Regions from separate parts of the Mesorhizobium sp. WSM4904 genome, predicted to be linked through region 1. Evidence: predicted binding sites of a transcription regulator. Region 1 holds the regulator's gene; each other region holds the start of a gene.

What was found. Region 1 encodes PhoB, which activates phosphate uptake and scavenging genes when phosphate is short. Its sites were predicted from a motif close to TGTCATNNANCTGTCAT; they were not measured.
Region 2: ppk2 (polyphosphate kinase 2) is a predicted target of PhoB. The motif match lies at 1,788-1,804, and genes of this name have one in related genera.
Region 3: QAZ47_RS31785 (ceramide glucosyltransferase) is a predicted target of PhoB. The motif match lies at 1,479-1,495, and genes of this name have one in related genera.

Annotation. Positions count from the first base shown of each region.
Region 1 is NZ_CP121354.1:1,822,075-1,825,349, forward strand. Features, by position in the region: gene pstB (phosphate ABC transporter ATP-binding protein PstB) at 1-125, shown strand, start outside; gene phoU (phosphate signaling complex protein PhoU) at 144-851, shown strand; gene phoB (phosphate regulon transcriptional regulator PhoB) at 871-1,560, shown strand; gene QAZ47_RS08630 (ROK family transcriptional regulator) at 1,863-3,104, opposite strand.
Region 2 is NZ_CP121354.1:4,628,972-4,632,246, reverse strand. Features, by position in the region: gene QAZ47_RS22320 (glycosyl transferase family 90) at 1-585, shown strand, start outside; gene QAZ47_RS22315 (aldo/keto reductase) at 592-1,635, opposite strand; gene ppk2 (polyphosphate kinase 2) at 1,897-2,817, shown strand; gene QAZ47_RS22305 (dihydrofolate reductase family protein) at 3,060-3,275, opposite strand, start outside.
Region 3 is NZ_CP121354.1:6,585,756-6,589,030, forward strand. Features, by position in the region: gene QAZ47_RS31780 (O-succinylhomoserine sulfhydrylase) at 1-197, shown strand, start outside; gene QAZ47_RS31785 (ceramide glucosyltransferase) at 235-1,380, opposite strand; gene apaG (Co2+/Mg2+ efflux protein ApaG) at 1,599-1,991, shown strand; gene QAZ47_RS31795 (Hsp33 family molecular chaperone) at 2,531-3,275, opposite strand, start outside.

The sequences.
Region 1 (3,275 bases):
GCGTGTCGCGGCAGACGGCGTTCATGTATCTCGGCGAGCTGGTCGAGTTCGACCGGACGGAGAAGATCTTCACCTCGCCTCGCGAGAAGCGCACGCAGGACTATATCACCGGCCGCTTCGGCTGAGTTTCATACGAGGACATAATCATGGCCCATACGGTCGCTTCCTTCGACGAGGATCTGAGGCAGATCAGCCAGCTTATCCGTGACATGGGCGATCTCGCCGGCTCGATGGTCGGCGCGTCGACCAAGGCCCTGCTCAATTCCGACAACGCGCTGGCGCAGCGCGTGGTCTCCGACGACGCCATCATGGACGCGCGCCAGCGCGAGCTCGACGATCGCGCCATCACCTTGATCGCCAAGCGCCAGCCGATGGCCGACGACCTGCGCAGCGTGGTCGGCGCGATCCGCATGGCTGGCGACCTCGAGCGCATCGGCGATCTCGCCAAGAACATCGCCAAGCGCGTCGGCTCCGTCGGCGTCAGCGCCGCGCCGCGCGACCTGTCGCACTCGATCGACTCGATGGCGCAGCTGGTGCTGATCCAGGTCCAGGGCGTGATCGAGGAGTACACGGCGGGCGACGCCACGGCGCTCGCCAAGCTCCGGAACGACGACGAGCGCATCGACGTCAAATACACCTCCGTCTTCCGCGAGCTCCTGACCTACATGATGGAGGATCCGCGCAACATCACGGCCTGCACGCATCTCCTGTTCTGCGCCAAGAATCTGGAGCGCATCGGCGACCACGTCACCAACATCGCCGAGAATGCCTATTATGTGCTGACCGGCACCCAATTGCCCGCGAACCGTCCGAAGCAGGACGAGACGGCGATGTCGGCGCCGGCGGCCTGACAACGAAGGTACCTGCTAAATGATCGCGCCACGCATCATGGTGGTGGAGGACGAGGAGCCGCTGGGGGTGCTGCTCCGCTATAACCTCGAATCCGAAGGCTATCAGGTCGAGGTGGTCACCCGCGGCGACGAGGCCGAGATCCGCCTGCAGGAGAACGTGCCCGATCTCCTAGTGCTCGACTGGATGGTGCCGGCGGTTTCCGGCATCGAGCTTTGCCGCCGCCTCAGGATGCGGCCCGAGACCGAACGGCTGCCGATCATCATGCTGACGGCGCGCGGCGAGGAAAGCGACAGGGTGCGCGGCCTCTCGACGGGCGCCGACGACTATCTGGTCAAGCCGTTCTCGACGCCGGAATTCATGGCCAGGGTCAAGGCGCTGTTGCGCCGCGCCAAGCCGGAGGTGCTTTCCAGCGTGCTCAAGGTCGGCGACATCGTGCTCGACCGCGAATCGCACCGCGTCTACCGCAAGAAGAGCGAGATCAGGCTCGGTCCGACCGAGTTCCGGCTGCTCGAGTTCATGATGCGGCATCCCGGCCGGGTGTTCTCGCGCAGCCAGTTGCTCGACAATGTCTGGGGCGAGACGATCTATATCGACGAGCGCACGGTCGACGTGCATGTCGGGCGCCTGCGCAAGGCGGTCAACAACGGCCGCATGCCCGATGTCATCCGCACCATCCGCGGCGCGGGATACGCAATCCGCGAGGATTAGGCGCACCGTTCGTGGAATTGACGCGTCCGCTACCGGATCGCATGCGTTGGTGAGTAGCTGAGACGCTCGTGCTTCGTCATCCACGGGCGGAGCAAGGAGCGAAGCGACGCGGCGCAGACCCGAGGATCCATTCCGTGACGTCGACGCGGCACTGCGGTGCAGAATTCTGCTCCGCTGCGCATTTCGATCAAGGTGACGGCATGGATTCCAGGGTCTTCGCGACGGAGCTTCGCTCCTGCTCCGCCCTGGAATGACGAAAGCTCAAAAGGCCTTCGCTAATCTCCGGCGATTCGGAAAGCCGCTCAGGCCACATTCTTCCCGGCGCCTGCCCTTGCCTGGACGCCCGGGGCGAAAATCTCCTGGTCGACGAAGGTCAGTGCGCGCATGGCGCAGCCTTCGCGGATCAGCGGCAGTTCGTTCGGCTCGGTGTCGAAGGAGATCGATTCCGAGTGCTGGCCACCGGCGGTCTGGGCGATGGCCTCGCGCAGCGACGGCTCGATCAGGTCGAAAGCGGCGGCGCTGACGCCGACCATGGCAACCGGCGCCGGGTCTATCAGCGCGAACAGGCTGCCGAGGCTGAAGCCCAACGCCTCGCCCGCCCGCCGGTATGCCTCGCGCTCCGGGCCGTCCTTCTCCCGCGCCTTGGCGGCAAGCGCCCGCATGTCGGCGTCGCCGACGTCGACCGGCTCGGCGTCCTCGCTCATCTTCATGGCGCTGCGCCAGATGGCGTAGTTCCCGGCATACGCCTCGACGCAGCCGCGGCGTCCGCAACGGCAGAGCGCGCCGCCTGGACGATGGATCATGTGGCCGAACTCGCCGCCGGAAGAATGCGTGCCGGTGAAAAGCTCGCCCTTCAGCACCAGGCCCATGCCGATGCCGTGCGACAGCAGGATAGCAATGAAGTTGTCGCGATAGCGGTTGGGGTCGCGCCATTGCAGCGCCACCGCCATCATGTTGCAGTCGTTCTCCATGGTGGCCGTGATGCCGAATTCCTTTTCCAGGATGTCGGCGAAAGGGATGTCGGTCAAAGGCGTGATCGGCGACCACAGCATTGCCCGCGCATGGGAATCGGTGATGCCCTGGATGCCCATGGCGATGCGGGCGACGCTGCGGACATCGAGGTCAGGGTCTTCCAGCCGGCGCCGGACGATCGCCACGCATTCGCCGATCAGCTCGTCGCGCGGCATGGTCAGCGTATCGAGGCGCCGCTGCTCCTCGGCGATGACCTGCCCGGCATAGTCGATGACGGCGACGGAAAGGAAATTCAGCGACAGCACCACCGTCACCACCGCAGCCGCCTCGGGATTGAGGGCGAGGCCGACCTGCGGCCGGCCGCGCTTCAGCGATGCCGCCTCGCTCGGTTTGCTCTCGGCCAGGATGCCTTCCTGGATCAGGTCCGAGGAAATTGCCGAAATGGTCGAGTGGCTGAGCCCGGTGGTCGCGGCGATCTCCGTACGCGACGGCTGGCCGGCGCGGCGCACGGCCGAGAGCACCATGGCGCGGTTGCGCCGGCGCAGGTCGTCGTGGCGGATTCCGACCGACATTTTTCTCCTCCCGGTCAGCGCGGCCTCTTGATAATGCATGGGCCGTCGGCGACGCGCCAGATCGGTTCGGTTGCGGATACACCACCGAACCCGCTCTAGATTTTGTTTCATTCAGTTCCGACGGCAGCGGCTCCGCGCTTCCTGTGCAACTGTTTTCAGGATAGTGGCAGA
Region 2 (3,275 bases), 2.8 Mb from region 1:
CTCGACAAGTTCCGTCATTTCCGGTTTCCCCGCGACAGCTTGTCCTTCGCCGACAAGCGCCCGATGGCGGTCTGGCGCGGCGATCTCAACAATCCGATCCGGAAGCGGTTCGTCGATGCCGTGCGCGGTTTGCCGGTTTGCGATGCGGGCTCGCCCAAGCCGAGCGCGCCGGAGAACTACCGCAAGCCCTACCTCACGATCCCGCAGCAGCTGCAGTTCCGCTACATCGTCTCGCTCGAAGGCAACGACGTGGCGACGAACCTGAAATGGATCATGAGCTCGAATTCGCTCTGCCTGATGCCGCCTCCGACCTACGAGACATGGTTCGCCGAAGCTGAGCTCGAGGCCAATGTCCACTACGTGCCGCTGGCGCCGGATTTTTCGGATGTCGCCGACAAGATCGCCTATTTCGAAAAGCATCCTGCGGAAGCCCAACGCATCACAACGGCGGCAAACGCCTACTGCCGCCGGTTCAGCAACGAAAAGGACGAGCGGGCGGTCTCGCTGCTCGTCCTCTACAAATATTTCGTGCTGAGCGGCCAGATCGAACCCGATCCGGAAGTCTGGCGCTACATCACAGGCTGACGGTCCTCAGATGACACTGCGATCAAGCACAAGATCGGCCGGGCCGAACCGGTCCTTGGCGGTGAACTGCTGGTGCCAGTATGGGTAAAGCACCGGTGGCCGGCTGACGGCGTCGAGCCGCAAGCGCTCATCCAACGACAGCGTCAGGCTTGCCGCGGCAAGGTTGTCCTTCAACTGGGTTTCATTGCGGGCGCCGATCACCAGCGAAGAAACGGCCGGGCGGCCGAGCAGCCAGGCAAGCGCCACCTGAGCCGCCGAAACGCCGCGCGCCTTGCCGATCTCGACCAGCACGTCGACGATGCGCCACAGCCTGTCCTCGTCGCGGATCGGCGGTTCCGACCAGCCGCCAAGCTGGCGCGCCGTCGGGCTATCGCGGCGGTATTTGCCGGAAAGCAGGCCGCCGGCCAGCGGGCTCCACACCAGCACGCCAAGGCCCTGGTCGACCGAGATCGGCAGCAACTCGTACTCCGCCTCGCGCGCTTCCAGCGTGTAGTGGATCTGCTGGGTGACGAAGCGTGGCTGATGATGGCTGTCGCTGATCGAGAGCGCCTTCATCACCTGCCAGCCGGAATAGTTGGAGCAGCCGACATAACGGACCTTGCCCTGGCCGACCAAGGTGTCGAGTGCGGCGATCGTCTCCTCCAGCGGCGTGACGCCGTCCCATTCGTGCAGGAAATAGATGTCGATGACATCGGTCTTGAGCCGCTTCAGGCTTCTCTCGCATTCGCGGATCAGATGGTGGCGCGACAGGCCTTCGTCGTTGGGGCCGCTGCCGATCCGCATGCGCGCCTTGGAGGCGATGAGCACATCGTTCTTGCGCTTGCCGCCGAGCGCCTCGCCGACGATCTCCTCCGACAGGCCATTGGAATAGACGTTGGCGGTGTCGATGAGGTTGATGCCGGCATCGATGCAGGTGTCGATGATGCGCCTGGCCTCCGAAAGATCGGAATTGCCGACGGCGGCGAACGGGCCTGTGCCGCCGAAGGTCATCGTGCCAAGCGTCAGTGTCGAAACCTTGAGGCCGGAACGGCCAAGCGTGCGGTATTCCATGTCAGGTCCTCGCGATTTGTTTTGAAAAGGCGCGCCGTGGCGGGCGCCGGAAAGAGGCGGAGGGTATTTGTAGGACAATTCCGGCGGCTTGTCGCCCCGCCATCGATACGGGCCGATCACATATCAGCTAGTCCAGTATGCTGGTCCGCGCTTGCAATAAAACCGTCATTGCGCATCTGTATCTCAGTCGGCTTACGGAGTTGCGTTTCCCGGGCCGGAACGCATCCGAGGCGAAAGTGGCTGGCAGGCAGGAGCTGCGCGATGAACGAACTCAAAACGAATTCCGGAGCCAAGGACTGGCTGGAAGCCGAGCTCGAGGACACGCTCGACGAGGACTATGAGCTGGAGATTTCCGAGCCCGCGCTCTCGCTCGAGATCGCCAGGATCTACAAGAAGTCGCATCCGCCCTCCATCGAGCGGATGACCTATTTCCGCGAGCTGCTGCGGCTGCAGTCGGAACTGATCAAGCTGCAGTCCTGGGTCGCCTACCACAAGAAGAAGCTGGTGGTGATTTTCGAGGGCCGCGACTCCGCCGGTAAGGGCGGCGTCATCAAGCGTATCACCCAGCGCCTCAACCCGCGCATCTGCCGCGTCGTGGCGCTGCCGGCGCCGACCGAGCGCGAGAAGTCGCAATGGTATTTCCAGCGCTACGTGCCGCATCTGCCGGCGGGCGGCGAGATCGTGCTGTTCGATCGTTCCTGGTACAACCGCTCCGGCGTCGAGCGCGTGATGGGCTTTGCCAATCCCGAGCAGGTGGAGGAATTCTTCCGCGACGTGCCGGAATTCGAACGCATGCTTGTGCGCTCCGGCATCACGCTGGTGAAATACTGGTTCTCGATCACCGACGAGGAGCAGCAGATGCGCTTCCTGATGCGCATCCACGATCCGATGAAGCAGTGGAAGCTGTCGCCGATGGACCTGCAGTCGCGCGTGCGCTGGGAGCAGTACACCAAGGCCAAGGAAGAGACCTTCGCCCGCACCAACATCAAGGAGGCGCCCTGGTTCATCGTCGAAGGCAACGACAAGAAGCGGGCGCGGCTGAACTGCATCGACCATCTGCTGCAGCAGATGCCCTATGAGGACGTGCCGCATGAGGAGATCACGCTGCCGGAGCGTGTCTTCAACCCGTCCTACGAGCGCCAGGTGCTGCCGCGCGAGCTTTATGTACCGGCGAAGTATTGAGGCGTATTACCTTCTCCCCGTTCACGGGGAGAAGGTGCCCGAAGGGCGGATGAGGGGGCGGCGCCCACCTCGAAAATTGAAGTCGGTAAATCGCTGCAGTCGGTCGTATTGTCGGCAAAATAACTGGATCGGTAGCGCCGCCCCTCATTGCCCTGCCGGGCATTTCTCCCCGTATAGTGACGGGGAGAAAGGGCCTGCCCCCAAGGGTTTCGCCAATCATCACAAGACGTTGGGTCTATTTCCTAATCCCTCCCGATCATCACATGCGTGGCATCGGCCGTCGCGACCTGGCTGGTGCAGCGGTAGCCGAGCTTCGGCATGTCGAGACCGGCGAAAAGATGCTCGCCGGAGCCGAGCAGGAGAGGCGAGATGGCCAGATGCATCTCGTCGATGAGCCTCTCTTGCAGATATTGCCGCACAGTCGAAACGCCGCCGCCGACGCGTACGTCCTTGCCGTT
Region 3 (3,275 bases), 1.9 Mb from region 1:
TCGTGCTGATCTCCAACAATCTCGGTGACGCCAAGAGCCTGATCACCCATCCGGCCACGACGACGCACAAGAACCTGAGCGACGAGGCGCGCGCCGAACTCGGCATCGGGCCCGGCACGCTCAGGCTCTCCGTCGGTCTGGAGGATACAGACGATCTGCTCAACGACGTCGAACAGGCGCTGAGGGCAGCGCGGTAACGGTGGCCGCAAAGAGATTGCTTGAGCCGCAGCCGGCTCAGGCAATCTCTTCGAGTTCGGTCATCTCCCCGGTGCGGATCGTCATGGCGTTGCCGCGCCATTCGACGACGCCGCCCAGCCAGCCGCGCGACCAGACGATGGGAAGCATGGCGTCGCGCACGATCATCGCGGTGACGCTGCGCGGCGACAGGTACCAGCCCTTGGACCATGCAAGCAGGCACTCCGGCACATAGGCGACCGCCAGCACGCAAAGCGCCGTGGTGGGGAGGCTGACGCCGGCGCTTGCCGCCGCAATCAGCGCGAAAATCAGCGGCACAACCACGCCGGTCAGGATCTCGGGCGCGAAGAACTGCGGGAAGGTGACGCGGCGCAGCCGCGCCCAGCGCGCCTGGCGCGACCAGACTTCGGCGAGCGTGCGCTGGCCGAGCGGCTGTTCGAAGGGCGAGGCCACGAGGTTGACCCGGAGGCCCAGGCTGTTGATCAGCTTGGTGGCCGCCGCATCCTCGGCGGCCTCGGCGGCCAGCGCCTGTATGCCGCCGTTTGCGTCGAGCATCGACTTGTTCCACAACATGCTCTTGCCCTGAGCGAAGCCAAGGCCGACCGCCTCGCCGGCATATTGCCAGCGCGCCTGCAGCGTGTTGAGGAAAGCGCATTCGACCTCGGCCCAGAAGCCGTCCGGCCGCGAGCCGACCGGCGTCGAGCAGACGAGGCCGGTATTCCGTCGCCAGGCCGCCATCAGGTGCTGGACATAGTCCTTGGGCATCAGCACGTTGGAATCGGCGAGAATCACCCAGTCGTGCCGGGCCGCCAGCCAGCCCTTGACGCAGTTGTTGAGCTTGGGATTGGCGCTGATCCTGTCCTCGCCGATCAAGAGCCGCGCCGGCACGTTCGGGAAGCGCGCGATCGCGGCATTGATCAACTTGACCACAGGGTCTTCCGGTTGGGTGACGCAGAAGATCAGCTCATAACGCGGCCAGTCGAGCGAGAAGGCGCGCTTGAGCGTCTCCTCGGCGAATGGCTCGACGCCGCGCGACGGCACGATGATGGAGACCGGCGGCTGCTTGCCGGCGAACGGGGGAATGAGGCGCCTGGGCTTCAATCGCGACGAGGCGAGCAGGATGCTGGCAAAATTGGAAAGAAGAAGGGCTGACGAAGCAAAGGCGGCTGCAAAGGTCAGTTCCATCGAGTTCTGGTCACTCCGGAAGGGCCGCCCGCGGCCGTTTCATCAGTCGACAGAGCGCCCGAGTCGCCCGCATAGTTTCTGCACACCAACATTGTCATGTGTCACTTAAATGACATTGTTTTTAGGCAACTGCGCTAGAATCTGGCAGGATGGACGGCGCTTCGTGTAACAACCGCGGAGCGCGGTAAATGTTCCTAGCCGGCAAACCGGAGTGGCCCATGTATCGCGCCGTGACGCGCAACATCGAAGTGCAGGTCAGGCCGTTCTATCTGGAGGATCGTTCCGATCCGTCGGAGGACCGCTACGTGTGGGGCTATCAGGTGACGATAGACAACCGGTCGGACGAGTTCGTGCAGCTTCTGTCGCGCTATTGGCACATCACCGACGGACGCGGCCGCGTCGAGGAGGTGCGTGGCGCCGGCGTCGTCGGCGACCAGCCGGAGCTCAACCCGGGCGACAGCTACCAGTACACGTCGGGATGCCCGCTCTCGACGCCGTCCGGCATCATGGTCGGCCACTACACGATGCGCAACGGACGCGGCGAGACGTTCGATGTCGCCATCCCGGCCTTCTCCCTCGATATGCCGGGGACGAGGCGCACGGTGAATTAGCGAGTTTGGCGATTGGCGAAAATGCCCGCGACAGCCTCTTTCTCCTGTTTTACGCTACGCTATGCACACATCTTCTTCTGTGACTGGCGTGACTGATCGGGCTGAGGCTTGATTGCCACGTGGTTCCCCCAATCCGTCGCTGCTTCGCAGCGCCACCTTTCCCCCTCCGGAGGGAAAGGAAGGGAACGTTGCTGGACGAGCGCTGACGGCAAAGAGCTTGGCGCCTTTCCTCTACCCCGTCGATCGGGGGAGAGGTGGCTCGGCGAAGCCGAGACGGAGTGGGGGTCGACCAGCGCTACTTAGACAATGCATGCGCCAAGCTGCCATGCACGCTATCGCCAAAGACCAGCCGCTTGGAAATGTGTGCACGCCGTAGCCGTTTTACGGGGAGAAATGCCCGGCAGTGCAATGTGGGGCGGCGCCAAGGTTTCGATTTCTTTCGGACGGAGCGAGGGGTTCCGACATCGCCGACGTTGGCACTGCCCCTCATCCGCCCTTCGGGCGCCTTCTCCCCGTGGAACGGGGAGAAGGAAAGAATTTCACTCGCCCGCGAATTCCGCCGGATCGAAGTCGTACTGCGTCGAGCAGAACTCGCAAGCGACATGGATGCCGCCGTCCTCGGTGCTGTGCTCGATCTCCTCGGCCGAAAAGCCTTCGAGGATGCCGCGGATCTTCTCGCGCGAGCAGGAGCACTGGTCGGCGACGGGAACGCTGCGGAAGACGCGCACGCCGTGCTCGTGGAACAGCCGGTAGAGCAGCCGCTCGGCGCCCACCATGGGGTCGATCAGCTCAGTCGGCTCGATGGTGCCGAGCAGCGCCAGCAATTCCCGCCATGAATTGTCGGCCGGTTCGTGCGCCACGTCTCGCGGATCGCCGTCGCCACCCGAAATATCGGGCACGCGCATGCGCTCCGGCGCCTGCGGCAGGAACTGCGCCAGGATGCCGCCCGCGCGCCATTGCTCGCGGGCGCCGCCCGGACCCGGCGTCACCAGCTTGGCAACCGACATCCTCAGATCGGTCGGGATCTGCTCGGACTGGCGGAAGTAGGTGCGCGCGGCGTCCTCCAGCGACGTGCCGTCGAGTTGGACGATGCCCTGATAACGCTGCGTGTGGGCGCCCTGATCGATGGTCAGCGCCAGAACGCCGGTGCCGAGCAGCTTCTCCTGCGAAGTCTCGCCCGAGGCCACCAGCGCCTGCAGCCGGTCGGCGTCGAAGCGCGCATAGGCGCGCAGCGCATGCGGTGTGGTGAAATCGGCCACCAGCATGTCGACCGGCCCGTCGGTG